4 regions of the Nocardia sp. NPDC058480 genome follow, and region 1 is predicted to be linked to each of the others. Evidence: riboswitches for the same ligand, from Rfam matches in the RefSeq annotation. Region 1 holds a riboswitch; each other region holds the start of a gene.

The links. A riboswitch is a leader RNA that binds a small molecule or an ion and turns the genes downstream of it on or off. The one in region 1 is predicted to bind S-adenosylmethionine.
Region 2: linked by a shared signal. The riboswitch ahead of ACFWO8_RS30675 (bifunctional o-acetylhomoserine/o-acetylserine sulfhydrylase) and the one ahead of ACFWO8_RS05165 (rhodanese-like domain-containing protein) in region 1 are both predicted to bind S-adenosylmethionine.
Region 3: linked by a shared signal. The riboswitch ahead of ACFWO8_RS29740 (amino acid ABC transporter permease) and the one ahead of ACFWO8_RS05165 (rhodanese-like domain-containing protein) in region 1 are both predicted to bind S-adenosylmethionine.
Region 4: linked by a shared signal. The riboswitch ahead of ACFWO8_RS24045 (aminotransferase class V-fold PLP-dependent enzyme) and the one ahead of ACFWO8_RS05165 (rhodanese-like domain-containing protein) in region 1 are both predicted to bind S-adenosylmethionine.

The regions. Positions count from the first base shown of each region.
Region 1 is NZ_JBHXMN010000001.1:1,103,753-1,111,053, reverse strand. Features, by position in the region: gene ACFWO8_RS05190 (CaiB/BaiF CoA transferase family protein) at 1-373, opposite strand, end outside; gene ACFWO8_RS05185 (DUF456 domain-containing protein) at 498-980, shown strand; gene ACFWO8_RS05180 (amidohydrolase family protein) at 1,095-1,943, opposite strand; gene ACFWO8_RS05175 (FAD-dependent oxidoreductase) at 2,148-3,536, opposite strand; gene ACFWO8_RS05170 (hypothetical protein) at 3,727-4,185, shown strand; SAM riboswitch class IV at 4,231-4,350, shown strand; gene ACFWO8_RS05165 (rhodanese-like domain-containing protein) at 4,368-4,784, shown strand; gene ACFWO8_RS05160 (O-succinylhomoserine sulfhydrylase) at 4,795-6,003, shown strand; gene ACFWO8_RS05155 (Uma2 family endonuclease) at 6,134-6,748, opposite strand; gene ACFWO8_RS05150 (Fic family protein) at 6,888-7,301, opposite strand, start outside.
Region 2 is NZ_JBHXMN010000021.1:49,971-57,271, forward strand. Features, by position in the region: gene ACFWO8_RS30670 (NADP-dependent isocitrate dehydrogenase) at 320-1,537, opposite strand; SAM riboswitch class IV at 2,096-2,206, shown strand; gene ACFWO8_RS30675 (bifunctional o-acetylhomoserine/o-acetylserine sulfhydrylase) at 2,289-3,605, shown strand; gene ACFWO8_RS30680 (homoserine O-acetyltransferase) at 3,602-4,747, shown strand; gene ACFWO8_RS30685 (TetR/AcrR family transcriptional regulator) at 4,751-5,386, opposite strand; gene ACFWO8_RS30690 (oxygenase MpaB family protein) at 5,532-6,485, shown strand; gene ACFWO8_RS30695 (DUF3017 domain-containing protein) at 6,522-6,848, opposite strand; gene ACFWO8_RS30700 (tRNA (cytidine(34)-2'-O)-methyltransferase) at 6,909-7,301, shown strand, end outside.
Region 3 is NZ_JBHXMN010000019.1:94,512-101,812, forward strand. Features, by position in the region: gene ACFWO8_RS29730 (GlxA family transcriptional regulator) at 1-561, shown strand, start outside; gene ACFWO8_RS29735 (hypothetical protein) at 619-1,332, opposite strand; SAM riboswitch class I at 1,713-1,807, shown strand; gene ACFWO8_RS29740 (amino acid ABC transporter permease) at 1,966-2,961, shown strand; gene ACFWO8_RS29745 (amino acid ABC transporter ATP-binding protein) at 2,958-3,719, shown strand; gene ACFWO8_RS29750 (ABC transporter substrate-binding protein) at 3,752-4,714, shown strand; gene ACFWO8_RS29755 (LLM class flavin-dependent oxidoreductase) at 4,743-5,813, shown strand; gene ACFWO8_RS29760 (ABC transporter substrate-binding protein) at 5,810-7,301, shown strand, end outside.
Region 4 is NZ_JBHXMN010000011.1:131,318-138,618, reverse strand. Features, by position in the region: gene ACFWO8_RS24045 (aminotransferase class V-fold PLP-dependent enzyme) at 3-1,319, opposite strand; SAM riboswitch class IV at 1,363-1,477, opposite strand; gene ACFWO8_RS24040 (MarR family winged helix-turn-helix transcriptional regulator) at 1,749-2,183, shown strand; gene ACFWO8_RS24035 (Pls/PosA family non-ribosomal peptide synthetase) at 2,340-6,251, shown strand; gene ACFWO8_RS24030 (M1 family metallopeptidase) at 6,251-7,301, shown strand, end outside.

The sequences.
Region 1 (7,301 bases):
CGTGCTGGCCCCAGCCGGTCATCCGGCCGTACACCAGGCGCGGGTTGCGGGCCAGCGCGTCGTCGGGTCCGAGGCCCATGCGCTCGGTGACGCCGGGGCGGAAGCCCTCGAGCAGCACGTCGGCCTTCTCGACCAGGTCGAGGATCTTGGCGACGTCGGCGGGGTCCTTCAGATTCGCCTCGACGATCGTTCGCCCGCGCCACTGTGGGCGTTCCATGAAGCCGGGTAGCTGGTTCGGGCGCTGCACGCGCACCACGTCGGCGCCGAGGTCGGCCAGCAGCAGCGCGGCGTGCGGGCCTGGCCCGATGCCTGCCAACTCGATGACCTTGATGCCCGCAAGGGGCCCCTGCTTGGCGGTGGACTCCGTGCTCACGCGGTGACCTCAGTTCGTCGAACGGTATTGACACCTCGACAATAGCGCTGGGGTGGCGGCTCGGGTAGAGCATGGGCGAGAATTCGCACGAGCGCGACTCGGCGCGGCAACGGGAGGACCGGTAGTGAGCGTGTGGGGTGAGGTCGGAGTCGGCCTCGTCATTCTGGTCGGCATCGTCGGCGTGATCGTACCAATTCTGCCGGGGGTGATCCTCATTTTCGCGGCAATCGCGGTGTGGGCGTTCATGACCGGCGGTGCGACGGCCTGGACAGTGCTGGCGATCGCGACTGTCGCGCTGGTGCTCTCCGGCGTCGTGAAGTACACCTGGCCGGGCAGGCGGATGCGCGAAGCCGGGGTGTCGAACCGTGCGCTGCTGGCCGGCGCGGTGCTCGGCATCGTCGGCTTCTTCGTGATCCCGATCGTCGGCCTGTTCATCGGCTTCGTGCTCGGGGTGTACCTGGCCGAGCTGTACCGCTTGAAGACCAACGACTTGGCTTGGCCCGCAACGCTGCACGCACTCAAGGGCGTCGGCCTGTCGATGCTGGTCGAGCTGTTCGGCGCGCTGATCGCCTCCGGCGTGTGGCTCACCGGCGCGCTATTGAGCTGAGTATTTGGCGGCTGGTGCCGCAGGTTCTCGGCCTGTTCCCTCGATCTTCCCTCCCGCCGGGCACCCCTTCGTCGCACCCTTTGGTCAGTCCAGATCGAGGCGGCCGAGAACCGGCTATTCGATAACCGGCAGCGGGCGGGTGTGCTCGTCCGCGCCGGGCAGCAGGTTGCGGGGGATCGGGATCGTCGGGTTCTCGACGCGCGGGGGCGGCACCTGGTCGCGGCGCACGGCGGGCAGGCGGTAGAACTCGCGGGCGTTGTCCTCGAGTACCGCGTGCATATCCGCGCCGACCACCTGGCGGATCAGGTCCACATCGCGCTCCTCGAACGGCCTACCGGCGCGCGTGCCGGGCAGATCGCTGCCGAACATCAGCGCACTCGGATTGACCGCATGGATGCGCCGCAGCGTCTCGGCCACATCCATCTCGACCCGCCCGAACCCGGTCGCCTTCACTCTGGCGCCGCGGTCCACCAGATCGAGCAGGTACGGCAAACCCTCCTCGGACATGCCGAGATGGTCGATCGAGAGCGCGGGCAGCTTCGAGATCACCGGTTGCAGCGAGGCCAGCATCTGACCGTCGATGTAGAGCTCGACGTGCCAGCCCGCCAGCTCGTGCGCGCGCAACGCCTGCAACGTCATCTCGGTGATGTCGGCGGCAGCGCGCTTGAGATTGAACCGCAGTGCGCGCACACCGGCTTTGTTCAACTCGAGGATCTCGTCGTCGGTGGCATCGAGATCCAGCCGGGTCACGCCGACCCAGTCGGGACCGAGCGCGGACAGTGCTGCCTTCAGATACGTCTGATCGGCGCCTTGAAAAGACGCGCTGACGACAGCACCGCCGCGGACATCGAAGTGCCCCATGCGCTTTCGATAGTCATCGATCACGTAGGGCTCGGGTAGATAGCCTTCGTTCTCGATCAGCGGAAACCGCGGATCGATGATGTGGACGTGGGCATCGAACACTTGTACAGAATGCCTTATCTTTGGAGCGCTGGCACGCTCGAGTTCGCGGCCCCGCCGGTCCCGCTGTTGCGGACTCGAGACTAACGCCTTCGGCGTAGCGCTTTCGAGTCCGCAACAGCGGGACGGCCGCGAACCGCCGCTTCGCGGCGGACCCTCCTCGAGGTCGGGTCGTGCGGGGTTGCGTGCCGTGTGGCCGCGGCGGTGTCAGGCCTTGTTCGGCTCGGACGCGCGCAGCATGTCCTCGCGTTCGACGACCTTCACGCGCTCACGGCCTTCGGGCTCGCCGAGGGCGCGCTCGTGGGCGTCGAGGCGGTACCAGCCTGCCCAGGTGGTGAACGGGATGCCCTTGCCCTCGAGGAACTCGGTGACGGCATCGAGCTCGGGCTTGGGCGCGGGAGCGAAGGCCTTGGCGTCGTCGAGCAGGCAGGCGATGGTCTCGTTGGCGTCGCCCTTGGTGTGGCCGATCAGGCCGACCGGGCCGCGCTTGATCCAGCCGGTCACGTAGGTGGCGGGCATGAACCGGGCGTCGCCAACGGCTGAGTCGTCGGAGATCACGCGACCGGCCTCGTTGGGCACGGTGCCTGCCTGATCGTCGAACGGCAGCTGGGTGACGTTCTGCGAGAGGTAACCCACGGCGCGGTAGATGGCCTGGATGTCCCAGTCGGTGTAGTTGCCGGTGCCCTTGACGTTGCCGGTGCCGTCGAGCTGGGTGCGCTCGGTGCGCAGGCCGGTGACCTTGCCGTCTTCGCCGAGTACCTCCGAAGGGGACTCGAAGAAGTGCAGGAACAGCTTGTGCGGGCGGTCACCGTGGTCGCGGATGGCCCACTGCTCCAGGGTGTTGGCGACCATGTCGACCTGCTTGGAGTTGCGGCGGGCGGCTTCGGAGCCTTCGTCGTAGTCGATATCTTCGGGGTTGACGATGACCTCGATCGTCGGCGAGTGATCGAGTTCGCGCAGTTCGAGGGGGGTGAACTTGGCCTGGGCGGGGCCGCGACGACCGAAGACGTGGACCTCGAGGGCCTTGTTGCCCTTGAGGCCTTCGTAGACGTTCGGCGGGATCTCGGTCGGGAGCAGTTCGTCACCGGTCTTGGCGAGCACGCGGGCGACGTCGAGGGCGACGTTGCCGACACCGAGGACGGCGACCTTCTCGGCCTCGAGGGGCCAAGCGCGCGGGACGTCGGGGTGGCCGTCGTACCAGGACACGAAGTCGGCGGCACCGTAGGAACCGTCGAGGTCGATACCCGGGATGGCCAGGGCACGGTCGGCGTTGGCGCCGGTGGAGAAGATGACCGCGTCGTAGAACTGGCGCAGGTCGTCGAGGGTGATGTCGGTGCCGTAGTCGATGTTGCCGAGCAGTCGGACCTGGTCTTTGTCGAGGACCTTGTGCAGGGCGGTGATGATGCCCTTGATCCGCGGGTGGTCGGGGGCGACGCCGTAGCGGATCAGGCCGAAGGGCGCGGGCATGCGCTCGTAGAGGTCGATGCTCACGTCGGCATCGGACTTCATCAAGGCGTCGGCGGCGTAGATACCGGCCGGTCCCGCACCCACGATCGCAATGCGAAGTGGGCGAGTCGCTGCACTCTGTTCGGTCATATCTACGCGCACCCTTTGGTCGAGAACTGATTTGACGGCGTCAACTTAGCTTAGGCTAAGTCGGTATACCGGCTTACTGGCAGCTGCCATCCCACGCGGCAGCCGACGCAATCAAGGCGATTCTAGCTGCGGCGACGCGGGCACCCGGCGCGCGGTGTGGCTGCCCGCGCGGGTCTGTCAGGATTAGAGCATGAACGAGGAGCAAACAGGCTCGGATGACCAGCCCGTAGTGGTGGATCAGACCGACAAGCGTTCCATCGTCCCGTTCGTCGCGGCCGCGGTGATCGCGATCATCGTGCTCATCGGCATCGTGGCGGGCGGACTGCTCTCACCCGCTGAGAAAAATGTCACAGAGGCCGACCGTCTCGCGGCCGCCGTCACCAACTATATCGACGCACGCTCGCGCAGCGACCTCCGTCCGCCGACCGGTGTGGCCTGCCCCGGCTTCGACGAGGAGAAATCCGGCCTCACCGAACAGCTCGGTGGCCCGAAATCCACTGTCACGATCGACGGTAAGGGCTTCCAGAACGCGACCGTCAACGGCGATCGCGCCAAAATCGACGCCGCCCTCGTGGTCAACGGCAATCCGTCGACCAACACATGGAAACTCGCCCGCGTCGACAGCGCGTGGCTGGTGTGCAGCTTCTGAATCGTTTGACACGATGACCGGTGCCGAGGCAATCTCAGATCGCAAGGTCATGAGTGCCAGCGTCAAGCCCCGGCTCGCTGGTCGGCAACCCTCCTCCGCGGTGGGGTGCTCCGGGTGACGACCTGGCCGTGTGTTCGGGGATTTCCGGCACGGCAAGAGCGGATTCACGCAGGAGGATCGACATGACTTACGCCGGCGACATCACCCCTGAGAAGGCGTGGGAGCTGCTCACCGAGCACCCCGGCGCCGTGCTGGTCGACGTGCGCACCGAAGGCGAGTGGGCACACATCGGCATTCCCGACACCAGCTCGATCGAACGCCCGGCCCACTTCATCGAGTGGGTCGACGGCACCGGCACGCGCAACCCGGCGTTCGGCGTGCAGCTCGAGCAGGCGCTCGCCGGTCGCCCCGATGACGCACCGGTGGTGTTCCTGTGTCGCTCGGGTCAGCGTTCCGCGCACGCGGCGAACCTGGCGACGGCGGCGGGCGTGGCACCGTCCTACAACGTGCTCGACGGTTTCGAAGGTGGTCCCGACGCGTTCGGTCAGCGCGGCAGCACCGGTTGGCGCGCGGTCGGCCTGCCGTGGCGTCAGGCATAAGGAGAAAAGCATGATCACCGGTGGTTCTTTCGACAAGCCACTGCCCGAGGGCGTCGGTCCCGCCACGCTCGGCGTGCGTGGCGGTCTGCGCCGTTCCGGCTTCGACGAGACGTCCGAGGCGCTGTACCTGACCTCGGGTTTCGTCTACGAGAGCGCCGAAGCCGCCGAAGCCGCGTTCACCGGCGACGTCGAGCACTTCGTCTACTCCCGCTTCGGCAACCCGACCGTGGCGATGTTCGAGGAGCGCATCCGGCTGCTCGACGGCGCCGAGGCGGCCTTCGCGACCGCGTCCGGCATGTCGGCGGTGTTCACCGCGCTCGGTGCCTTGCTGAAGGCAGGCGACCGACTCGTCGCCGCCCGCAGCCTGTTCGGTTCCTGTTTCGTGGTCTGCAACGAGATCCTCCCGCGCTGGGGCATCGAAACCGTTTTCGTCGACGGTGACGACCTCGAACAGTGGGAGCAGGCCCTCTCCGTTCCCACCCAGGCCGTCTTCTTCGAGACCCCCGCCAACCCGATGCAGACCCTCGTCGATGTCCGCAAGGTCACCGAGCTCGCCCACGCCGCGGGCGCGAAGGTGGTGCTGGACAACGTCTTCGCCACTCCTTTGCTCCAGCGCGGCTTCGAACTCGGCGCCGACGTGGTCGTCTACTCCGGCACCAAACACATCGACGGCCAGGGCCGCGTTCTCGGCGGCGCCATCCTCGGCGCCCAGGATTACATTGACGGCCCCGTCAAAACCCTGATGCGCCACACCGGCCCAGCCCTGAGCCCCTTCAACGCATGGACCTTGCTCAAGGGTCTGGAAACCATGCCGTTGCGCGTGCGCCACGCCACCGAGTCGGCCCTGCGAGTGGCCGAATTCCTGGAGACCAAGAGTTCGGTCGACTGGGTGAAATACCCCTTCCTGGAATCACATCCACAACACGCACTGGCCAAGGAACAGATGTCCGGCGGCGGCACTGTCGTCACCTTCGCCCTCAACGGCGAAGACGGCAAGAAACAAGCCTTCGAGGTCCTCAACCGCCTCCGCATCATCGACATCTCCAACAACCTCGGCGATGCCAAAACGATGATCACCCACCCCGCCACCACCACCCACCGAGCCATGGGCCCTGAGGGTCGAGCCTCAATCGGCTTGTCCGACGGGGTAGTACGCATCTCGGTCGGCCTGGAAGACCTCCAAGATCTCCTCGGCGACCTCGATCACGCGCTGAGCTAGCCGCAGGCTGTGCCAAAGGTCAGCCTGTCGAAAACGAGCCACCTCCGGCGGGATGACCCTTGGCTGCCCACTCCTCCGTCTGATCGCCAAATTCTTCGAATGGGTTCTAGGCCTGCTGTTTTGAGCGGACTCACGGACGACGCGGCAGCGGACTCTGAAGATCCTCGAACATGATGGCTACTCTGACCGGCTCGGTCAGAACCAGGGCATCGGTGTGCTTGGTCCAGCCGACATACCGTCGTCCTGACCAGTCGAGACGCAGCTCCTCGATCATGGCGATGTGCTGCCAGTCCTTGTCGAAATGGACGATCAGGTACACCGGAATACCCGCGCGAGCATAGAGCTCACGCTTGATACCGATGTCGTTGTCGATCGTGCCCTCCGACGTCACCTCGACAACGATCAGTGCTTGGTCGGCGACGTGTTGCGCGTCGTAAGGGCCGTCGGAACAGTCCCGCAGGATCAGGTCCGGATATCGTGCGCGCAGCCGACGTGCTGGGTCAGTATTGTCGCTATCGGCGAGCCGCATCGGTGTGTCACCGTGTACTTCGCGGCATGGCCCGTTCGGGTCGATGCCGTACTCCAGCGCCGATCGGAGCCGATGCACCACGCGATCGTGCACGGGACCCTGCGCCATACATTCGACCATCACACCGTCATGGATCTCGCCGAACGCATCTGCGGGCCCGTCTAGAAATTCCTCGGCCGTCACCAGCCGCGGGGCGTCATTGCGCGGTGGCGACATGACGCCAGACTACGCCAAACCGTGACCACCAACCCCGGTTTGTGCCGCGCGTGATCCTGTCGATAGCGGCAGATCAACCACGGGTGCAGCGGAAGAGGCGGGAGGTCTGGTGGCGGAAGTCTACGGACTGACCATCCGCTCATAGCGCGGGGCGAGACGGTAGGTCCGACTCTTTCGGGAAGGGTCGTCGATTTCGAGGAAGTCGTCCGCGATCCACTTGCGCACCAACGTGTTCGCGGTGCGCACACTGATTCCCAGGTGCGTGGCGATGTCGGATGTGGTGACTACTACGCTGATTCGGAAGAGTTCGAGTAGCCGACGTAGTCGAGGATCGAGTGTGCGGAGCGTGGCGGCATCGTCGACGTGTCGCGTTTCGGGGGTTCTGGGCGACGTCGGCCGCGCGGGCACGCACCGATCCCAGTGCCGCCGCCATGCTTTCGCAGAAGAAGTCGAGGAAGCTGGTGAGGTCTGCTTCGGCATGGCCGAGGTAGTAGTTGTGTGAAGGTCCGACCGTCAATGCGGCGTAGTAGTCGGACAGATTGCGGGCATAGTG
Region 2 (7,301 bases), on a different contig from region 1:
ATCAGGGGCTGCAATGGAAGAAGTCACGCCTCCATGCAACGGGCGCGGGTACCCATTCGCTACCCGAGCAGAGCGTGAGTTAGCCCACCGTGCACGAAATCGACCCGGCAAACAACCCACTGATCTCGCGAGAACATGGGTAACTCACCGGGTCGAGCAAACCGAACCACCACTGATCCCGCAGGCCGCCGACGCAGGTCTCACGTCACTCGAGTCCGGCCTGAATACGCGGAGAGGCGGAAGAGCGCTCGCATCGGATTCGATGCGAGCGCTTTCTTACAGCCGTGCGGTTTCGCGGTTCAGCGCGAAACGCAGCACATCACTTCAGTGCGCGAGCCAGGTTGGCGTCCAGCGCGCCGAGGAATTCCTCGGTGCTCAGGTAACCCTGGTCCCCGCCGACGAGCGCCGCGAGGTCCTTCGTCATCTGACCGCCCTCGACGGTCTTGATGACCACGTCCTCGAGCGCCTGCGCGAAGCCGATCACCTCGGGGGTGTTGTCCAGCTTGCCGCGGTGTTCGAGGCCACGGGTCCAGGCGAAGATCGACGCGATCGGGTTGGTCGAGGTCGGCTTGCCCTGCTGGTGCTGGCGGTAGTGCCGGGTGACCGTGCCGTGCGCGGCCTCGGCCTCACAGGTCTTGCCGTCCGGGGTGAGCAGCACCGAGGTCATCAGGCCGAGCGAGCCGAAGCCCTGGGCCACGGTGTCGGACTGCACGTCGCCGTCGTAGTTCTTGCAGGCCCAGACGTAGCCGCCCTCCCATTTCATGGAGGAGGCGACCATGTCGTCGATCAGGCGGTGCTCGTAGGTCAGGCCCGCCGCGTCGAACTCGGCCTTGAACTCGGCGTCGAAGACTTCCTGGAAGGTGTCTTTGAACATGCCGTCATAGGCCTTGAGAATGGTGTTCTTCGTGGAGAGGTACACCGGGTAGTTCTGCTGCAGGCCGTAGTTGAACGAGGCCCGCGCGAAGTCCTCGATGGACTTCTTGAAGTTGTACATGCCCATGACGACGCCGCCGTCTTCGGGCATCTTCACGACCTCGTGGATGATCGGCTCGCTGCCGTCTTCCGGCGTGAAGGTCAGCGTGACGGTGCCCGCCTCGTAGACCTTGAAGTCGGTGGCGCGGTACTGGTCGCCGAACGCGTGGCGGCCGATGATGATCGGCTTGGTCCAGCCGGGCACCAGGCGCGGCACGTTCGAGATGATGATCGGCGCGCGGAAGATGGTGCCACCCAGAATGTTTCGGATGGTGCCGTTGGGCGAGCGCCACATCTTCTTGAGACCGAATTCCTTCACCCGATCTTCGTCCGGGGTGATGGTGGCGCACTTGACGCCGACGCCGTGCTTCTTGATGGCGTTGGCCGCGTCGACCGTGACCTGGTCATCGGTTTTGTCGCGGTACTCGATACCGAGGTCGTAGTACTCGAGGTTCACGTCGAGATAGGGATGGACCAGCTTGTCCTTGATGAACTGCCAGATGATCCGGGTCATCTCGTCGCCGTCGAGTTCTACAACGGTGCCTTCAACCTTGATCTTGGACATGGATCTTCGTGTCCTCCTCGGTGGGTGCCCTTATTGCACGGCTAGGCGAACACGCTTGTGAGCGGACCCCAGCAGTTCCAACAGACAACGTATATGCCCCGCGTTGTCTGCGGGACGTGTGGTGCAAACAAGACGAGCGTACTGCTGTCCCCCACCTCACCGCGATGGGAGGCCCCACTGTGCGGGACGGCTGTTCCGCCTCCCCGGGACTTCTGGCCAGACTACGTGCCGCGAGATTTACGCTGGCGGCTGGCGGCAAGGGACGGGCTAATTCAGCCCGTCCCCGGTGAGTTACCCATGTCCTCGCGAAATCAGTGGTTTATCGCGGCTCTGCGTATAGGTCAGGCCGCGATCGGCACTCGGTTATCGTGTTCGTCGCCTTCGATCAGGTTTTCCGGCTTGTCACGGATCATCACCGCGATCACCACGGCGGCGGCGCTACCTTCGCACCGGTCGACGACACGCCCGGCTTCGGCACACCGTCGACCGAGTGATCTTCAGCGTGAAATGCGGGGGAAGTTTCCGCGCGTGGGAGATGTCCGGTTAACATGACGGCAAGGTCATGAGTACCAGCGCCAAGCCCCGGCTCGCTGGTCGGCAACCCTCCAGCTGCGGTGGGGTGCTCCGGGTGATGACCGGGCTCTCGAAAGTCGAGAGCAAGCGCGCATTGCAGGAGGCCCCCATGTGTTGTTGCCCGTCGATCCGACCCAGTTGACGAGATCCCCCCGGCGCACACCCACTGGAGCACGACATGACTGACTCTTCCCTGCCCGAGAACTGGTCCTTCGAGACCAAGCAGGTCCACGCGGGCCAGGCCCCCGACGCGAGCACCAACGCGCGGGCGCTGCCGATCTACCAGACCACCTCCTACACCTTCCGCGACACCGATCACGCCGCCGCGCTGTTCGGCCTCGCCGAGCCGGGCAACATCTACACCCGGATCATGAACCCCACTCAGGACGCGGTGGAGCAGCGGGTTGCCGCGCTCGAAGGTGGCGTCGCGGCGTTGCTGCTGGCCTCCGGACAGGCCGCGGAGACCTACGCGATCCTGAACCTGGCGAGCGCGGGCGACCACATCGTGTCCAGCCCGCATCTCTACGGTGGCACCTACAACCTTTTCCACTACTCGCTGCCCAAGCTGGGGATCACGGTCTCGTTCGTCGAGGATCCCGATGACCTCGCGCAGTGGGAAGCGGCGATCCAGCCCAACACCAAGGCGTTCTACGGCGAGACCATCGCCAATCCGAGCAGTGCGGTGTTCGACATTCCCGGCATCGCCGGTGTCGCGCACGCCAACGGCCTTCCGCTGATCGTCGACAACACCGTCGCCACCCCGTACCTGATCCAGCCGCTGGCCCACGGCGCCGACATCGTCGTGCATTCGGCGACGAAGTACCTGGGTGGGCACGGTACGGCCGTGGCGGGCGTGATCGTCGACGGCGGCACGTTCGATTGGACCGTGCGCGACGCCGACGGCCAAGCACGCTTCCCCGGTTTCACCGAGCCCGACCCCAGCTACCACGGTGCGGTATTCGCCGATCTGGGCGCGCCCGCGTTCGCGCTCAAGGCGCGCGTGCAGTTGCTGCGCGATCTGGGCGCGGCGGTCTCGCCGTTCAACGCGTTCCTCATCGCGCAGGGCATCGAGACGCTGAGCTTGCGCGTCGAACGGCACGTCAGCAATGCCGAGACGGTCGCGAAGTTCGTCGCCGAGCAGCCGGGCGTCGACGCGGTGTTCTATGCGGGGCTCGAGTCCTCGCCCTGGCACGCGCGGGCCAAGGAGCTGGCGCCCAAGGGCGCGGGCGCGATCGTGGCGTTCGAGCTGGCGGGCGGTGTCGATGCGGGCAAGAAGTTCGTGGACGCGCTCAGCCTGCACAGCCATGTAGCTAACATCGGTGATGTGCGTTCCCTCGTGATTCACCCAGCGTCGACGACGCACTCGCAGTTGACGCCCGAAGAGCAGCTGGCGGCCGGCGTTACTCCCGGCCTGGTCCGGCTCGCCGTGGGTATCGAGGGAATCGAAGACATTCTGGCCGATCTGCGGGCCGGGTTCGCGGCGGCGACGACGTGACTGTGAGCACCGAATCGCCGATCGCCCGACCCGGAACCGGGGTGGACCTGCTGCCACCCCCGGACGGGCGTGTCGGTGTGGTCGCCATCGGGGACGTGACGCTGGAGAACGGCGCCGAGGTTCGCGATGTGCGGCTGGCGGTGCAACGCTGGGGCGAGCTCTCGCCCACCCTGGACAATGTGGTGCTCGTCGAACACGCGCTCACCGGCGACTCGCATGTCGTCGGTGGGCCCGACGGGGCACCCGGCTGGTGGGAAGGCATGGTCGGACCCGGCGCGCCGATCGACACCGACGAGTGGTGTGTGATCGCGACCAACGTGCTCGGCGGCTGCAAGGGCAGCACCGGCCCGTCCTCGCTCGCCTCCGACGGCAAGCCTTGGGGCTCACGGTTTCCCGAGCTGACCATTCGCGATCAGGTGAACGCCGAGGCACGGTTGTTCGAGGTGCTCGGGATCGAGCGGCTCGGCGCGGTCGTCGGCGGCTCGATGGGCGGCATGCGGGTGCTCGAGTGGATCATCGGCCTGCCCGAGCGGGTCAGCGCCGCGCTGGTGCTGGCCGTGGGCGCTCGCGCCACCGCCGATCAGATCGGCACCCAGACCACCCAGATGGCCGTCATCACGGCCGATCCCGACTGGCAGGGCGGCGACTATCACGGCACCGGTCGCGCGCCGATGACCGGCATGGGGCTGGCCCGGCGCATCGCGCACCTGACCTACCGCACCGAGGGCGAACTCGATCACCGCTTCGCCAACAAGGCCCAGGGCGAGGAAGACCCGTGGACCGGTGGACGGTACGCGGTGCAGAGCTACCTCGAGCACCAGGCCGACAAGCTGTGTCAGCGCTTCGATCCAGCCACCTATGTGCTGCTCAGCGAGGCCATGAACCGCCACGATGTGGGTCGCGGGCGCGGCGGTATCGCTGCCGCGCTGGCTTCGACGTCGGTGCCGTGCGTGGTCGGCGGGGTCGACTCGGATCGCCTGTACCCCTTGCACACTCAGGCCGAGTTGGCCGAAGGGCTGCCGGGCTGTGCGGGTCTCGAGATCGTGCATTCTCGCGACGGGCACGACGGGTTCCTCACCGAGGCGGCCGCGGTGTCGAAGTTGCTGACCGAGACGATGCGCTTGGCGCGGGAGAACCGCTGACCATCACGGCCCGGTCAGCAGGCTGACGATCGAGCGGACGTAGGCCTGAAGCCGTTCGCGCGGATACGCTTCCGGCTCGCTCACGGCCAGCCGACCGAGCATTTCGGCGACGGTGAGGGTCGAGTTCGCGAGCAGCCCGGCATCCATGCTCGACCAGCGTGGTGACAGCGAAATTCCCATGCGGACAAGCGATTCCGCGCGCTCCAAGATATCGGCACGCGAAGCACGAAGAGCCGCACGGTATTCGTCGGGAGCGCTCGCCGGCGTGGCGAGAATCAGTCGCCAGCGGGCCGGATTCTCCAGTGCCACACCGACAAAGGCTTCGACAGTCGCCGAGGCCGCGGTCAACGGGTCGGTGTCGAGCAAGTCTTTCGGCAGCGTATCGGCGATCTGATCCAGCCCGCGTTCGCGTTCGCGTTCCAGCAGTGCTTCGACGAGTTCGGCACGGGTCTTGAACACGGTGTACAGCACCGGCTTCCCCACCCCGGCCTCCTGCGCGACGGCCTCCATGCTCAACTCGTGCAGCTCCATCCGGCCGAGCACGGTGAACGCGGCGTCGAGCAGTTGCGCGCGGCGTTGCTCCGGTGGCAGACGCGGGGCATAGCGGCGTCGCGGTCGTTGCTCCTGCGTCGCGGTCACACGCCCACCTACCTTTCTCCCCTGGACGATACCCCCGCGTCCGACCTAATCCTACGCAACCGTTGTATTCATCACACGCTATTGCTACGGTGGTGTTGTATTCACCTGTGAGGCTCTGCCTCGGCACTGCAAAGGAGCATGTGCAATGGCTTTCGATCCGTCGACCCTGCGCCGCGACGACTACGGCTTCTTCGGGCCGGACTCCCCCAGCTGGAAGGTGTGGGGGTCGCCGACCGCGCTGATCGGCTTCCAGCGCGCCGTCACCCTCGAGCACTTCGATCCGTTCCTGACCGCGGCGGTCGCCGATTCACAGGGGATCTACGACAACCCCGCGGTCCGGCTCGACCACACGCTGTCCTATTTCGTGCTGGTCGCCCTCGGTGACGGCCGCACCGCCATCCAGGCCGCCGAGCATCTGATGAAGGTGCACGCGCCGATGACGGGCATCGAACCGGTCAGCGGCAAGCGCTACAGCGCCAACAGCCCTGAGGCACAGCTGTGGATTCACGTCACCGGGTGGCATTCGGTGCTCAAGGCCTACGAGATGTACGGGCCGGGGCCGCTGAGCCCCGCCGAGGAGGACCGGTTCTGGGCCGAGTGCGTGATCGCCGCCGAGCTACAGACCTGCAAGCCCTCCGATGTTCCGCGCAACCGCGATGAAGTGCATGCCTACTTCGAACGGGTGCGGCCGCGATTGTGCGTCACCGAGCGGGCGGTGCAGGCCATGCATTACCTGCTGTGGACGCCGCCGAGCAAGGGCTTGACGTTCGCGATCGGCGCCAGACTGCTGTCACTGGCGACGATTCCCACCCTGCCGATGTGGATGCGCGAGCTGGGCCGGTTCAATCTGCCGCGCATTGCCGATATGGCGGTCCGGATTCCGGCGAAGGTGATCGCCTGGGTGGCCGCGCGCCGGGACAACTGGGTGCTGATCCACGCGGCGCCCTACATCGCGCCGATGACCGGGCAGATCTTCGCCGCGCACGCCTATTCGGCGCCGCCGGAAAACCTTTCGACGATCACCCCGCGCGATGCCCGCGAGCGCTACGGCAGCCATGGCACCCGCAGCCTGTGGGGCACCGTCACCGAAACCGCCTGAATGACACCGTGATCGAAGGAACAGGACCGGTCCTGTTCAGCTGACGCCCAGGGTGTTGATGGTGGCCGCCAGGAAAACGATGGCGCTGCCGAGCGCGGTCAGCGCGGCCACGTCGAACGGGCGGCTGCGCACGGCGAGCAACCCCACCTGCACGGTCGGCAGGCACAGCCGGAACGCGGCGGCCACCAGGGCCGCACTGCCGAAGATCAGCGCGCCGCGGCGCCACCGATCCCACGCCACGAAGCCGACCGCGATCACGATCAGCGCGGTCACCACGGTCATCGGCAGATGACTGCGCAGGTACTGCTCCCCCGCGCTCAATCGCGCGACCCGGTGCTTGCCGGTCGTCTCCGCCTCGTTCACGGGGCCGATTGTTCCAGACCGACCCGGTCCGCGACGGATTGGCCCAGTACCCTCCTTCGAGTGTTCAACGTGATGTTCCACGAGCCGGTAATCCCTCCGAACACCGGCAACGCGATTCGCTTGGTGGCGGGTACCGGGTGCGCGTTGCACCTCATCGAACCCCTCGGCTTCGACCTGTCCGAATCGAAACTCCGCCGAGCGGGCTTGGACTACCACGATCTGGCGTCGGTGACAGTCCACCCGAACCTCGACACAGCGTGGGAGTCCCTCGGCTCCCAGCGAGTTTTCGCCTTCACCACCTCGGCGACCACCCGCTACACCGACATCGCGTACCGCCCCGGCGACGTCCTGCTTTTCGGTACCGAGCCCACCGGGTTGCCACCCGAGGTTCTGGCCGACCCCCACATCACCGAGCAGGTGCGGGTACCTATGTTGCCGGGGCGGCGATCGATG
Region 3 (7,301 bases), on a different contig from region 1:
CCGTCGATAGAGGTCGACCCGGATGTGCTGTATGTCGACAACGGCCAATTCCTCACTTCCGCGGGCGCATCCGCTGGTCTGGATCTGTGCCTGCACATGATTCGCCGCGACTACGGGTCGGCGGTCGCCGCGGACGCGGCCCGCCTCGCAGTGGTGCCGCTGGAGCGCGAGGGCGGCCAAGCCCAGTTCATCGTCCATGACCGCCCACCGACACCGTGTGGCTCCACGCTCGAACCAGTGCTGCACTGGATGCAGGAGAACTCGGCCGCCGAGCTCACTCTCGAAGACATCGCCGAGCATTCCGGGATGAGCACCCGGACACTCAACCGGCGTTTCCGCGAGCAGACCGGCACCACACCGCTGCAATGGCTCCTACGGGCCCGGGTACGTCAGGCGCAGCATCTGCTGGAAACCTCCGATCACCCTGTCGAACGCATCGCGGGACAGGTGGGATTCCACTCCCCCACCGCCTTTCGGGACCGCTTCAAACGGATCACCGGCACCACCCCCAACGCCTACCGAGCCGCCTTCCAGACCAGTCGATCGACCGCTGGGCACTGACTCGACGTGGTGCGTCCTGAAACGGCTACCGCTGAGCCCAACGCTGACCGGCCAGTTTCAGGCGACCTCGGTGATGCCGATGGTCGGGAAGAAGAAGCAGGAGCGGCCTGCGTTGTCGGTGGTGCCGAAGACGGCGGCCAAGACGGTGCCGCGGCCGGTGTCGACGGGGACGGCGCGGACACCGCCGACGGGGATGGCGGCGAAGAGGAAGTCGCGGATGGCGGTTTCGGCGAGCGGGCGCAGTTCGGCGGGGACCTCGGGCGGGACCATGGCGCGCACGATGTCGGCGATCGGGCCCATCGAAGCCATGCCGCCGCGGCCGGTGCTGATATTGAGCCAGGCCACCTGCATGCCGGAGGTTTTCGTGGCGGCGGTGTCGGGGGCGAGGCCGTAGGGCAGGAAGGTGAACAGGGTTTGGCCGGATTTCACGGCCGAGAGGTCGAGGCCGGGGATCGGGAGGGTGTTCGCCGGCCACGGGCCCGGCACCGCACCGGCGACGGCGGGGACCAGGCCGGTGCCGTCACCTGTGCAGTTCGCGGCGACCGTGGGGTAGAGGAAAGGCTGGATACCCATGGCTTTCAGCGTCTCGACCACGGTTTGATAGGCGCCGAGGAGATCTCCCGGACCCGCGGCGGGCGTGGCGTTCGGTGCGTCCCGGGTGACGACGGGTGTCACCGGCGCGGCCGGTTCGGCGGCGACCGGTGGGGCGGCCAGCAGTAGCGTGGCGGCGCAGGCCGTCAGCGCGGTCAGTGTGGTGGAACGACGCGGCATGATCACGACGTACTCCTCATCGACGCAGAGAAGGCCGACGCTACCGCGTGCGGTAGGTGAATCCGGACAGGTGAAGTAACCGGCCGTTCGGCGCGTCGCAATCTCGCAGCGAACCCACCGGTACCTGTCCGCGGCCCGGTATTCAGCCTTGCGACGAAGGCGCCGGCCCCAGGACCGCCAACCCAGAAAGTTGCCGGTCACCCGGCCTCCACAATCGCGTCCGACCAGTGCCCGCGCAGGCCGTTGACCACACCGAACCGGGGCAAGTATGCCGGTACCCCCTGCCGGTTCCAAGCTCTGCGCTCACGCTGATTTCTACCGTTGTGCGCAGTCACGCCTGTGCCACATGCTGATTCAGCTCGGGCCAGACAGCCGGGGCACAACCATCCAGAGCGACCGAGAGACCTGGCTCTACGACGTCGCAGCAACCCGCCCCGTTCAGGGGTGCGGGTGCTTCTGCCGGGATCGATGGAGGAGATCGTTGTGATGACTGTGGGATATCGCCGCCGACATATCGACCAGTGCCGGGTGACAGCGACGGCATGTCGAGCCTGAGCGCCGCCAGATCGCGAACCCGTAGCTGGCCGGGTGGAGGTCACCGCGCCTCGTTCCACTGTTTTCCGAAGGACTCCCATGACCGCGTCCGCCGTATCCGGCGCCGAGACCGCGCCCGCACCGCCGGGCGATGTTCCCCCCGCTGAGCCGATATCCGCCGCCGAGGCGACCGACCTTCCCCGGATCGCCGGATCGTGGCACCCGTGGCGGTGGGTCGTCGCGGCGGTCGCGCTGGTGGTGGTGGCCCAGTTCGCGCACGGTCTGATCACCAATCCGGGTTGGGACTGGGGCACTTTCGCCCAGTACTTCACCGCGAAGTCGGTGCTGGCCGCGCTCCGGGTGACCATCGAGCTGACCCTGTGGGGCACCGTTCTCGGTTTCGCCATCGGCACCCTGCTGGCGATCGGGCGGGTATCGAACAATCCTGTGCTGCGGGTGATCGCCTGGACCTACATCTGGGCGTTCCGTTCGATCCCGCTGATCGTGCAGCTGCTGTTCTGGTTCAACATCGCCTACCTGTATCCCCGCCTGTCCGTGGGCATTCCGTTCGGTCCGGCCTTCTTCGATTTCGAAGTCAACGGTGTCATCAGCGGTTTCACCGCGGCGGTGATCGGTCTGGCCCTGCATCAGGCGGCGTACTCGGCCGAGCTGATCCGGGCGGGCTTGCTCGCCGTCGACAGCGGCCAGCTGGAAGCGGCTGCCGCGCTGGGCATTCCGCGCTGGCGGCAGTTTCGCACGATCGTGTTGCCGCAGGCCATGCGCTCAATTCTGCCGAACGCGGCCAATGAGGTGATCAGCCTGTTCAAGGGCACCTCGATCGTGTCGGTGATGGCGATCGCCGAGCTGTTCTACCAGGTACAGGTGATCTTCGGCCGCAACGGCCGGGTGGTGCCGCTGCTCATGGTGGCCACGGCCTGGTACATCGTGCTCACCACCGCGCTGACGATCGTCCAGTTCTACATCGAACGGCATTACGCCAAGGGCGCGCAGCGTGAGTTGCCGCCGACACCGTGGCAGCGGGTCCGCACCAAGGTCACCGAGATCGCCGCCGTACCCCGAGGAGCCACCAGATGAGCGCAGCGGTGCAGGCACGAGGAATTCGCAAGTCCTACAGCGGTACCGAGGTGCTGCGTGGCGTCGACCTGGCGGTGCGCACGGGCGAAGTGGTCGCGCTGATCGGCCCGTCCGGGTCGGGTAAGTCGACGTTGCTGCGAGTGCTCAACCACCTCGAGGCGCAGGACGCGGGCACGGTGCACATCGGCGGTGAGCTGATCGGCTACCGGCAACGCGGCAACACCCTGCGCCCGCTGCCCGACCATGCGGTGCGCGCCCAGCGCAGCCACATCGGTTTCGTGTTCCAGCAGTTCAACCTGTTCCCGCATCTCACGGTGCTCGACAATGTCGTGCTCGCCCCGATCTCGGCACAGCGCCGCCCACGCGGCGAGGTGATCGCCGAGGCGAAACAGCTCCTCGACCGGGTCGGCCTCGCCGATTTCGCCGACGCCTACCCGCGCCGGCTCTCCGGCGGCCAGCAGCAGCGCGTCGCCATCGCCCGTGCTCTGGCCTTGCGGCCGCGCCTGATCCTGTTCGACGAGCCCACCTCCGCGCTCGACCCGGAACTGGTCGGCGAGGTTCTGGCGGTGATCCGCGATCTCGCGCACGGCGGCACCGCCTTGGTGATCGTCACCCACGAGATCGGGTTCGCCCGCGAGGTCGCCGACACGGTGGTGTTCCTCGACGAAGGACAGATCGTCGAGCAAGGCGACGCCGCCACCGTTCTCGACCGCCCCGAACATCCACGCACGCAGGCGTTCCTGTCGCGCGTGCGCTGAGTATCCCTTCCCACGAACAGGTTTCGACACCGATGAAACTCTCCACGCTGATCGGCATCATCTCGGCGGCCACGCTGCTGACCACCGGCTGCACCGCCGATCCGGAATCCGCCGAGACCGTCCAGGCGGGATCGGTCACCTTCGACCTCTCACCCACCCAGGAGAGCAGGGTGCGAGTGGCGAAGGTCGATGCGATCGCCGCCGAAGTGCCGCAGGCGATTCGCGATCGCGGCACCCTCCTGGTGACCGGATCTGGCAGTTCCGCGCCCCCGCTGCGGTTCTATGCCACCGATGACAAGACCCTCGTCGGATCCGAAATCGACTTCGCCAGTCTGGTGGCCGACAAACTCGGCCTGAAGCTGGTCGCGCAGGTGGCGGATTGGTCGCAGAACTTCGTGCGCGTCGATTCCGGCGAGGTGGACGCGTTCATCTCCAACGTCACGGTCACCGAGGAGCGCAAGGAGAAGTACGACTTCGCGACCTACCGCAAGGACAATGTCGCGCTCGAGGTGACCGAGGACAGCCCGCTCGTCTTTACCGACCGAAAGAGTCTGGTGGGCAAGCGAATCGGTGTGGGTGCGGGCACCAACCAGGAACAGCTGCTGGTGAAGTGGAATGAGCAGAACGTCGCCGAAGGGCTGGCGCCGATCGACATCGCCTACTACCAGCAGGTCACCGACTACTACCTCGCGCTCGCCTCGAAACGTCTCGACGGCTACATCGGCCCGAACCCTACCGGCGTCTACCACTCGACGACGACCGGGGAGACCAAGCTCATCGCCACCTTCTCCGGCGCCGGTGAGGCACTGCAGGGCGAGATCGCGGTGCTCACCAAGAAGAACAGCGGTCTCAATGCCGCCGTGCACAAGGCGCTGGTCGATGCCATCGCCGACGGCAGCTACCAGAAGGTCCTCGATCGCTGGGGCCTGGATTCGGAGAAGGTCACCGAGTCGCGGATCAACCCGCCCGGTCTGCCGAAGAAGCCTGCCGCATGAGGTCATTCGAGAAGCTAGGAGTCCGCGCATGAAATTCCTGCTGATGACGCTGATCACCCGGGTACCCGATCCGGTCACCGGCGTGGTTCCCACGACCCGCGATCGCCTGCACGGGGTGGTTGAACAGGCCAGGCGCGCCGAGGAATTCGGCTACGACGGGTTCGCTGTCGGTGAGCGGCACGAGGATCCGTTCCTCTCCGCCGCTCCCCCGGTGGTGCTGAGCCATCTCGCGGCGGTGACCTCGCGGATCAGCCTGTTCACCGCGGTCACCACGTTGAGCCTGCTCGATCCGGTGCGCGCGTTCGAGGACTATTCCACCCTGGACAACCTGTCCGAGGGCAGGCTCGAGCTGATCATCGGCAAGGGCAACGGCGCGGCGCAGGCGCAGCTCTATCACGTCACCACCGAGGACCAATGGGACCGCAATCGTGAAGGGTACGAACTATTTCGGGCGCTGTGGGACAGCGAGGAGGTGACCTGGTCGGGGCAGTTCCGGCCCTCGCTCACCGCGGCCAAGGCATTGCCTCGACCGCTACAGCCGCGGTTGCGGATCTGGCACGGCAGCGCGACGAGCAAGGAGTCGGTGGAACTGGCCGCGCGCCACGGTGATCCGGTGTTCTCGGCGAATGTCACCAACCCGATCGAGCCGTATGCCGAGCTGATCCGGCACTACCGCGAACGGTGGGCGCACTACGGTCACGACCCGGCCGATGCGCTGGTCGGGGCGGGGACCGCGGGCTTCCACGTCGCGCGGACCTCGCAGGAAGCCATCGAGGTGTTTCGCCCGCTCTACCAGGCACGCACCGCATTGCAGCGCAAGGTCGGCAATCCGGTCGTGTTCGAGACCGTCGAAGATTTCCTCGCCCGCTCGTCGGCGCTGGTCGGCAGTCCGGAGCAGGTGATCGACAAGGTCGGCCGCTATCACGAGCAGTTCGGGCACGAGGTCATCCACCTGTCCGCCGAACGTGACGGCCGCACCGAATCCGACTATCTGGGCAGCCTCGAGCTGTTCCAGGCCGAGGTGGCGCCCGAGCTGCGCCGCCGCATTCCGAGCCGTCCATTGGCCGCCGGCCGTCAATTCTCTGGAGTTACCTCGTGATCCGACATCGTCTTGCTGCTCTCGCGGGCGTACTCGCCGCCGCCACCACCGTCGTCGCGTGTGGCAGCGACACCGGGGGCTCCGGTGGTCAGGCCGGTCCGCCGCAGCCCGGCGGCACGTTGCGCTACGGGCTTTCCGGGGCGCCGACCTGCTCGGATCCGGCGCAGTCGGGCACCAACCAGACCATCTATGTGGCCCGCCAGATCGTCGACTCGCTGACCGATCAGGACCCGAAGACCGGTGCGATCACCCCGTGGCTGGCCAAGAGCTGGGAGGTCAGTCCCGATGCCAAGGTGTTCACCTTCAAGCTGGCCGACGGCGTCACCTTCAGCGACGGCACCGCGCTCACCGCCGACTCGGTGCGCGATACCTTCGACGCGGTCGTCGCGCTCGGTGCCGCCAAGGCGCAGCTGGGAGCCAGCTACCTGACCGGCTATGTGGGAACGACGGCGGTCGACAAGCTCACCGCCCGTGTCGAATTCAGTGCGCCGAACGCCCAGTTCCTGCAAGCGTCCTCGACCGCGCAGCTCGGCATCCTGGCGCAGTCAACCAATGCCAAACCGGCCGAGGCCAGGTGCGCGGGTGACAATATCGGCAGCGGGCCGTTCACCTACACCGCCTACAAGCAGGACACCTCGGTGACGCTGGCCAAGCGCGCCGGATACCACTGGGGCTCCGCCGTTTTCGGCCACCAGGGTGAGGCGTACCTGGATCGGATCGAGTTCACCGTCGTCCCCGAATCGGGTGTGCGCACCGGCAGCCTGGCCTCCGGTCAGCTGGACGCGGTCAGCGACGCGCTGCCCCAGGACGCGCCACAGATCGAGGCCGTCGGCGGGCGGATCCTGTCGACATCGAACCCCGGCACCCCGTTCGGCTTGACCCTCAACGTGACTCGCGGCCCCCTGCGGGATCCCGCGGTCCGGCAGGCACTACTGCCCGCGATCGATCGCAAGCAGCTCGTCGAGACCGTGCTCGGTCCACAGTTCAAGCCCGCGACCTCGAGTCTGGCGTCGGCGACCCCGGGGTATCTGGATCAGTCGGCCAGGCTCTCCTACGATCCGGCCAAGGCGAAGTCGATCCTCGAGCAGGCGGGTTGGCTGCCGGGCCCGGACGGCATCCGGGCCAAAGGCGGTGAGCGACTGAGCTTCGCGGTGACGTTCAGCCAGGTGTTCGCGGGCAATCAGGCGATTCTGGAACTGGCGCAGCAGCAACTGCGCCAGGTCGGTGTCGAGCTGAAACTCGATCTCGTGTCCACCCCGGAGGCCATCGCCCGGCAGAACGCGAAGGACGTCGACGCCGGTTACGGCAATTCCACCCGCGCCGACGGCGACATCCTGCGCACGTCGTTCGGTCTCGCCGGTCGCAATATCAACGCGCGTGGCCCGATTCCCGAGCTCGATCAGACCCTCGACAGTCAGCTGGCCACCAACGATCCGGCCGCCCGGGTGAAGCTGCTCGAAGCCGCGCAGCGGCAGGTGCTCGACAACG
Region 4 (7,301 bases), on a different contig from region 1:
CCCTACCCGATCAAACAGGGGGCCGCGCCTTCGGGGGAAGAGGCGGTGAGGGGGCGGGTTTCGGGGGTGGGGTTCCAGTGGCCGTCGGTGGCGGCGTAGGTCCAGGTGGGGCCGTTGGTGACCAAAGTGGAGACCGCTTCGATCAGGCGGTCTACGTCGGCGGCGGTGGTGCCGAGGCCGATGCTGGCTCGGAGCGCGGCGTCGAGGCCGAGGCTGGTGAGCAGCGGGTGGGCGCAGAAACGGCCGTCGCGGATGCCGATGGCGTGTTCGGCGGAGAGGTAGGCGGCGACCTTGCCGGGGGCGTAGTCGGCGATGGTGAAGGCGACGATGCCGACACAGTCGGGGCTGTCGGACCAGATATTGACCAGGTTCACGCCGGGGACCGCGGACAGGCCATCGCGGAGACGGTCGGCCAGGAAGCGTTCGTGGGCAACGAGTTCGGTGGGGTCGATCGCGGCGAGCGCGTCGCAGGCGGCGGCGATAGCGGCCGCGCCGAGCACGTTCGGCGAACCGGCCTCGTGCCGCTGCGGCGCGCAAGCCCATTCGACCTCTGACACACCGACATTGCGCACCGCACCGCCGCCTGCCAGGTACGGCTCGCCCTGGTCCAGCCAGTCCCGCCTGCCAACGAGCACGCCCGAACCGAACGGCGCGTACAGCTTGTGCCCGGAGAACGCGAGGTAGTCGATCCCGCTCTCGCGCAAGGAGATCCGCCGATGCGGCGCCAACTGCGCCGCATCGACGAGGATGCGGGCACCACACAGGTGGGCGATGGTCGCGAGCCGTTCCAGCGGCAGCACCTCACCGGTGACATTGGATGCCCCGGTCACCGCGAGCAACGCGGCAGGCTTGCTGCACAGCTCGGCGACGATCCGCTGAATCGTCTCCTCGACGGTGTCGGCGGCCCGCACGACCCGGCGACCGTGCGCGGTCCACGGCAGGAAGTTGGCGTGGTGCTCGATATCGAGGACCACGGTCTCCCCCGGCACGCACCCGGCCAGCAGGTTCAGCGAATCGGTGGTGTTGCGGGTGAACACGACGACCTGGTCGGCGTCGGCGTCGAGGAACCGGGCGACCGCGCCACGAGAAGCCTCGTAGCACTCGGTCGAGATCCGCGAGGCGTACCCCGCGCCCCGATGCACGCTGGCGTAGAACGGCAGCAACTGCGAAATCCGGTCGGTAACCTGCTTCAACGCCGGCGCACTCGCCGCGTAGTCGAAGTTCGCGTAGGAGCTGGTGCCGCCTTGAACGAGCGGAACCCGCAGGTCAGCACCGGAAACGGCGGCGATGGCACAGGTGGGGTCGATTACAGCGGTCATGACGAAATCCCGTCGGCTCAGGGACCCGCTCCAGAAGAGGTGAGGTCCGCGCTTGCCGCGTCCAATTCGGACGTCGGCCTGGTCGTCACCCGGAGCACCCCACCGCGGAGGAGGGTTGCCGACCAGCAAGCCGGGGCTGAACGCTGGTACTCGTGACCTGCAACGAGAGTGACAGACGGCAGCCGGACCTGTCAACCACCCACCACCGACTGCGCCCCGAGTCCGCGCCGACGCCGCACGACATCTCCCGGTTCAGCACGACGGCCGGGCCGTTTCGACCGCAGCGGGAAATCGGCTGTCCGCGTGCGATTTACCCTGACAAGATTGCCGCGAGTTGCCCGGTCACGCCCATTCCTCAACCATCTATGCACCCCATGATGGAGCATCCAAATGATTGGGCTCCTCCACTATTTGCTATAGTTCCCGCTCATGTCCACGAACACGAACTCCGTCCGCGGCCTGCCGCGCTATCCGGTGTACGCGCTCGGCCGGCTCACCAAGGCGCTACACGCCGAGATCGACGTCCCGTTGCGCGATCACTGGGTGCTCACCTTCATCTCCGAAAACGCCGACCTGACGCAGAAGAAAGTGGGCGACGCGCTCGGCATCGACCGCAGTGAAGTCGTCCGCCTGATCGACGCGCTGGAGCGCGCCGACCTGGTCGAACGCACCCGCGACGGCAAGGATCGCCGCAAATACCGGCTGCGGATCACCGAGGCAGGCCGCAAGCAGTGCAAGCGCACCGACAAGCTGATCGCCGAAGCCACCGCGCGCGTGCTCGGGCGCCTCGACGAAGACGAACAACGGACGCTGCACCGGCTGGCGGTCATCGCCCTCGGTGAATTGCCGGAATCGCCGTCGTGAACAGCGCCGACGGCACGCCCCGCGCTGCCGCTCGGCAACACCCGCACCGAGTACCGTTGGCATCTGGTGACCATCCTGTTTGCCCTCCGGTAACCCGCTCATGAAACAACAGACACCACCGATGGGGGTCAACCGATGAGAGGTGGACTGAGCACGATGCTCGAGCCACACACTGAGGTACCGGCGGTCCTTCGCGACCCACTGCTGCGCGCTGATCTCGCCGCGCCGCCGCGCACCCTGGTCGACATCCTGACCAGCACCGCCCTCGCGCATCCGGACGCACCGGCCATCGACGACGGCACCGTCGTGCTCGGCTACATGGAACTGATCGCCGCGATCGAGGCCAGGATGGCCGAGCTCGTCGAGGCGGGCGTGCGACCGGGCGACCGGGTCGGCGTACGGATGCCGTCGGGCTCCGCCGCGCTGTACGTGACGATTCTGGCCGTGCTCTACTGCGGCGCCGCCTATGTGCCCGTCGACGCCGACGACCCGGAGGAGCGAGCCAAGCTCGTCTTCGGCGAGGCGAGGGTGAGCGCGATCGCCACCGGCGACGGCATCGAGTCGGCCACCACGGCCGCGGGCGACCACGACTGGAACACCCTGCCCACCCCCGCCGACGACGCGTGGATCATCTTCACCTCCGGCTCCACCGGCACCCCCAAAGGTGTTGCGGTAACTCATCGCAACGCCGCCGCCTTCGTCGACGCCGAGGCCCGCCTGTTCCTGCGGAAGGCCCCGATCGGCCCCGGCGACCGCGTGCTGGCCGGGCTGTCGGTGGCCTTCGACGCCTCCTGCGAGGAAATGTGGCTGGCCTGGCGCAACGGCGCCTGCCTGGTCCCCGCCCCGCGCGACCTGGTGCGCACCGGCGCCGATCTCGGCCCATGGCTGATGCGCCGCGAGATCAGCATCGTCTCCACGGTGCCGACACTGGCCGCGACCTGGCCCGCCGAAGCGCTGGAATCGGTGCGGCTGTTGATCTTCGGCGGTGAGGCGGTGCCTCCGGAGCTGGCCGAACGGCTGGCGGGTGCCGACCGCGAAGTGTGGAACACCTACGGCCCCACCGAGGCAACTGTGGTCGCCTGCGCGGCGCTGCTCACCGGTGAGATGCCCGTTCGCATCGGCCTGCCCCTCGACGGCTGGGATCTGACCGTCGTCGACCCGCAGGGCAACCCGGTGGCCGAAGGCGAAACCGGTGAACTCGTGATCGGTGGCGTCGGCCTGGCCCGCTACCTCGATCCAGCCAAGGACGCCGAGAAGTACGCGCCGCTGCCCGCCCTCGGTTGGGACCGCGCTTATCGCAGTGGCGATCTGGTGCGCAACGACTACCAGGGCCTGATCTTCCTCGGCCGCGCCGACGACCAGATCAAGATCGGCGGCCGTCGCATCGAACTCGGCGAGCTCGACAACGCGCTACAGCACCTGCCCGGTGTCAGCGGCGCGGCCGCCGCGATCCGAACCACCAAGGCGGGCAACAAGATTCTCGTCGGCTACCTCACCGGCGCCGGTCCCGGCTTCGACGCGAAGAAGGCCAGAGAGATTCTGGCCGAACAACTTCCGGCGCCCCTGGTGCCACGCCTGGCGATCGTCGCCGACCTGCCGACGCGCACCTCCGGCAAGGTCGACCGCGACGCACTGCCATGGCCGCTGCCGAGCGCCGACGAACCCGCCGAGACCGGGCTGTCGGGCACGGCGGCCTGGGTGGCCGGCCTGTGGGACGCGATCCTCGGCGCCGAGGCCACCGATCTCGATGCGGAATTCTTCGATCTGGGCGGCGGTTCGCTGTCGGCGGCGCAGCTCGTCGGCGCGATGCGTGAGCGGTATCCGCACATCACCGTCGCCGATCTCTACGACCACCCGCGCCTTGGCTCGCTGGTCGAACTTCTGGACGGCAGCGCACCGGTGGCGGCCGTGGACGTACGTGTCGTGCAGCCGACACCGCTGCGCGCGCAGATCACCCAGGTGCTCGCCACGATTCCGCTGACCACCCTCACCGGATTGCAGTGGGTCACCTGGCTGACCGTCGTGTCCGGCATCGCGGGCTGGTCGGGTTCGCTGCCGTGGTTGCCGCGCCTGTCGTGGTGGTGGATTCTGCTGGCCTTCGTGCTGTTCATCTCGCCGATCGGCCGGATGACGATCTGTGTGGCCGGCGCCCGAATCCTGCTCGCCGGGTTGCGTCCCGGTTCCTACCCCCGCGGCTCGTCGGTGCACTTGCGGCTATGGGCCGCTGTACGTCTGTCCGAAGCCAGCGGTGCCGAAAGTCTTTCCGGCGCACCGCTGATGGTCCCGTTCGCGCGGGCGCTGGGCGCCAAGATCGGCAAGGGCGTCGACCTGCACAGCCTGCCCCCGGTCACCGGCATGCTCGAACTCGGCGACGGCGCCAGCGTCGAACCCGAAGTGGACCTGTCCGGCTACTGGGTCGACGGCGACATCGTGCACATCGGCGGCATCACCATCGGTGACGGCGCGGTGATCGGTGCCCGCTCGATCCTGCTGCCCGGCACCAAGATCGGCAAGAAGGCCGAGATCGCCCCCGGTTCGGCGGTATCGGGCAAGGTCCGCGGCGATCAGGAATGGGCGGGCTCGCCTGCCACCAAGACCGGTAAGGCACCGCGCCGCTGGCCCGACCACTCCCCCGAACGCGCCAGGCACTGGCTGGTCGTCTTCGGTCTGTCCTCGATGGTGCTGGCCGCGATGCCCGTATTCGGCCTCGCCGTCGGCGGCACGTTCATCGCCTGGTGGGTCCGCCAGGAGACCACCATCGGCGCCGCCGCCCTGCGCGGTTTCGCCATCCTGCCGCTCGCCACGCTGCTCAGTCTCGGCGCGTACGCCGTGGCCACCGTGCTCGCGGTGCGCCTGCTCAGCATCGGTTTGCGCGAGGGCTACCACCCCGTGCGCAGCCGGACCGGCTGGCAGGTGTGGGCCACCGAACGCCTGCTCGACTCCGCGCGCACCTTCCTGTTCCCGCTCTACGCCAGCCTGCTCACCCCGGTCTGGCTGCGGCTGCTCGGCGCGAAGATCGGCAAGAACGTCGAGGCGTCGACCGTGCTGATGCTGCCCAAGTTCACCGTGATCTCCGACGGCGCGTTCCTGGCCGACGACACCATGATCGGCAGCTACGAACTCGGCGGCGGCTGGCTGCGCATCGGCGAATCCAAGGTCGGCAAGCGCGCCTTCCTCGGCAATTCGGGCATGACCGCGCCCGGTCGTCGCGTGCCGAAGAACGGCCTGGTCGCGGTGCTCTCGGCGGCGCCGAACAAAGCCAAGGCGGGGTCGTCCTGGCTGGGTAGCCCGCCGGTGCGGCTGCGTCGCGCGACCGAATCCAGCGACACCTCACGCACTTTCGATCCACCGCTGCGGTTGAAGCTGGCCCGCGCCTTCGTGGAGACCTGCCGGTTGATCCCGGTGATGGTGACCTTCGCGATCGGCCTCGGCGTGCTGCTCGTGCTCGCGCTGATCGCCGAGCACACCGATTACCTGGTCGCCGCGCTCGTCTCCGGACTGGTGCTGATGGCCGCCGGCGCGCTCGCCGGTGCCATCGCCGTGGCCGCCAAGTGGTTGATAGTCGGGCGAATTCGCGCGGTGGAGTATCCGCTGTGGAGCTCGTTCGTGTGGCGCAACGAGGTCTCCGACGCGTTCGTCGAGACCGTCGCGGCGCCGTGGTTCGCGCGGGCCGCCACGGGTACTCCGGTGATGAATCTGTGGCTGCGCGGACTCGGTGCCACGATCGGCCGCGGGGTATGGTGCGAGTCCTACTGGCTACCGGAGGCGGACCTGGTGACACTCGGTGACGGCGCGACCGTGGAGCGCGGCTGCGTGGTGCAAACGCACCTGTTCCACGACCGGATCATGTCCATGGACACCGTGACACTCGACGCGGGCGCCACCCTCGGCCCGCACTGCGTCGCCCTGCCCGCCGCCCACATCGGGGCGGGCGCCACCATCGGACCGGCGTCGCTCGTGATGCGCGGCGACGTGGTTCCGCCGTCGACTCGCTGGTGGGGAAACCCCATCTCGCACTGGACCGATCCCGCCTCGACGCGGGAGTCGAGGCAGCGCGGAGCCGCCTGATGCGGAGCAAGTTCTACGAGGATCCCATCGATACGTACTTGCCGCAGAACGGCAATCGCGGCTACCGGGTGTCGCGCTACGAGCTGGAACTGAGCTACAAACCGGCCAGTAATCGGCTCGCCGGACGGGCGGTGGTCATCGCGATCACCACCGCGGTGCGGCCGTGGTTCACTCTCGACATGTCGCAGGCGCTGACGGTGTCGAAGGTGCTCGTGAGCGGGTTGAAGGCGGCGAAATTCGTCCATCAGCAGGGCAAGCTCGCGGTCACCCCGCAGCAGAAGATCCCCGCCGGTGGCGTGCTCGAGCTCACCATCCACTACTCGGGCACGCCCAAACCGGTGCGCGGGCTGTGGGGCGAGGTCGGCTGGGAGGAGCTCACCGAGGGTGCGCTGGTCGCGAGCCAGCCCAACGGTGCCGCCTCCTGGTTCCCGTGCGACGACCACCCGAGTTCCAAAGCGACCTACCGGATTTCGATCACCACCGACAGTCCGTTCTATGCCGTGGCGAACGGCACCCTGGTCGGCAAGCAAGCCAAGGCCAGCCAGACGACCTGGGTGTACGAGATGGCCGAGCCGATGGCGAGCTATCTGGCGACGATCCAGATCGGCAACTACCGCAAGTACCGGGTCGGCGCCGTCGGCGAACCGGTGCCGATGCACGCTGTCGTCCCCCCGCGGTTGCGGGTGAACTTCGACCACGACTTCGCGCGACAGCCGGAGATGATGGCGCTGTTCACCGAGAAGTTCGGGCCGTACCCGTTCGACGATTACACCGTGGTCGTCACCGATGACGAACTCGACATCCCGATCGAGGCGCAGGGCATGTCGATCTTCGGCGCCAACCATTGCGATGGCAAGCGCGGCGCGGAACGTCTTGTCGCCCACGAACTCGCGCACCAGTGGTACGGCAACAGCCTCACCCTGAAGCAGTGGCGCGATATCTGGCTGCACGAAGGCTTCGCCTGTTACGCGGAGTGGATCTGGTCGGAAGCCTCCGGTGGACCGACCGCCGATCAACTGGCTCGGGCCGCGCGCGCGAACCTGGCCCGTC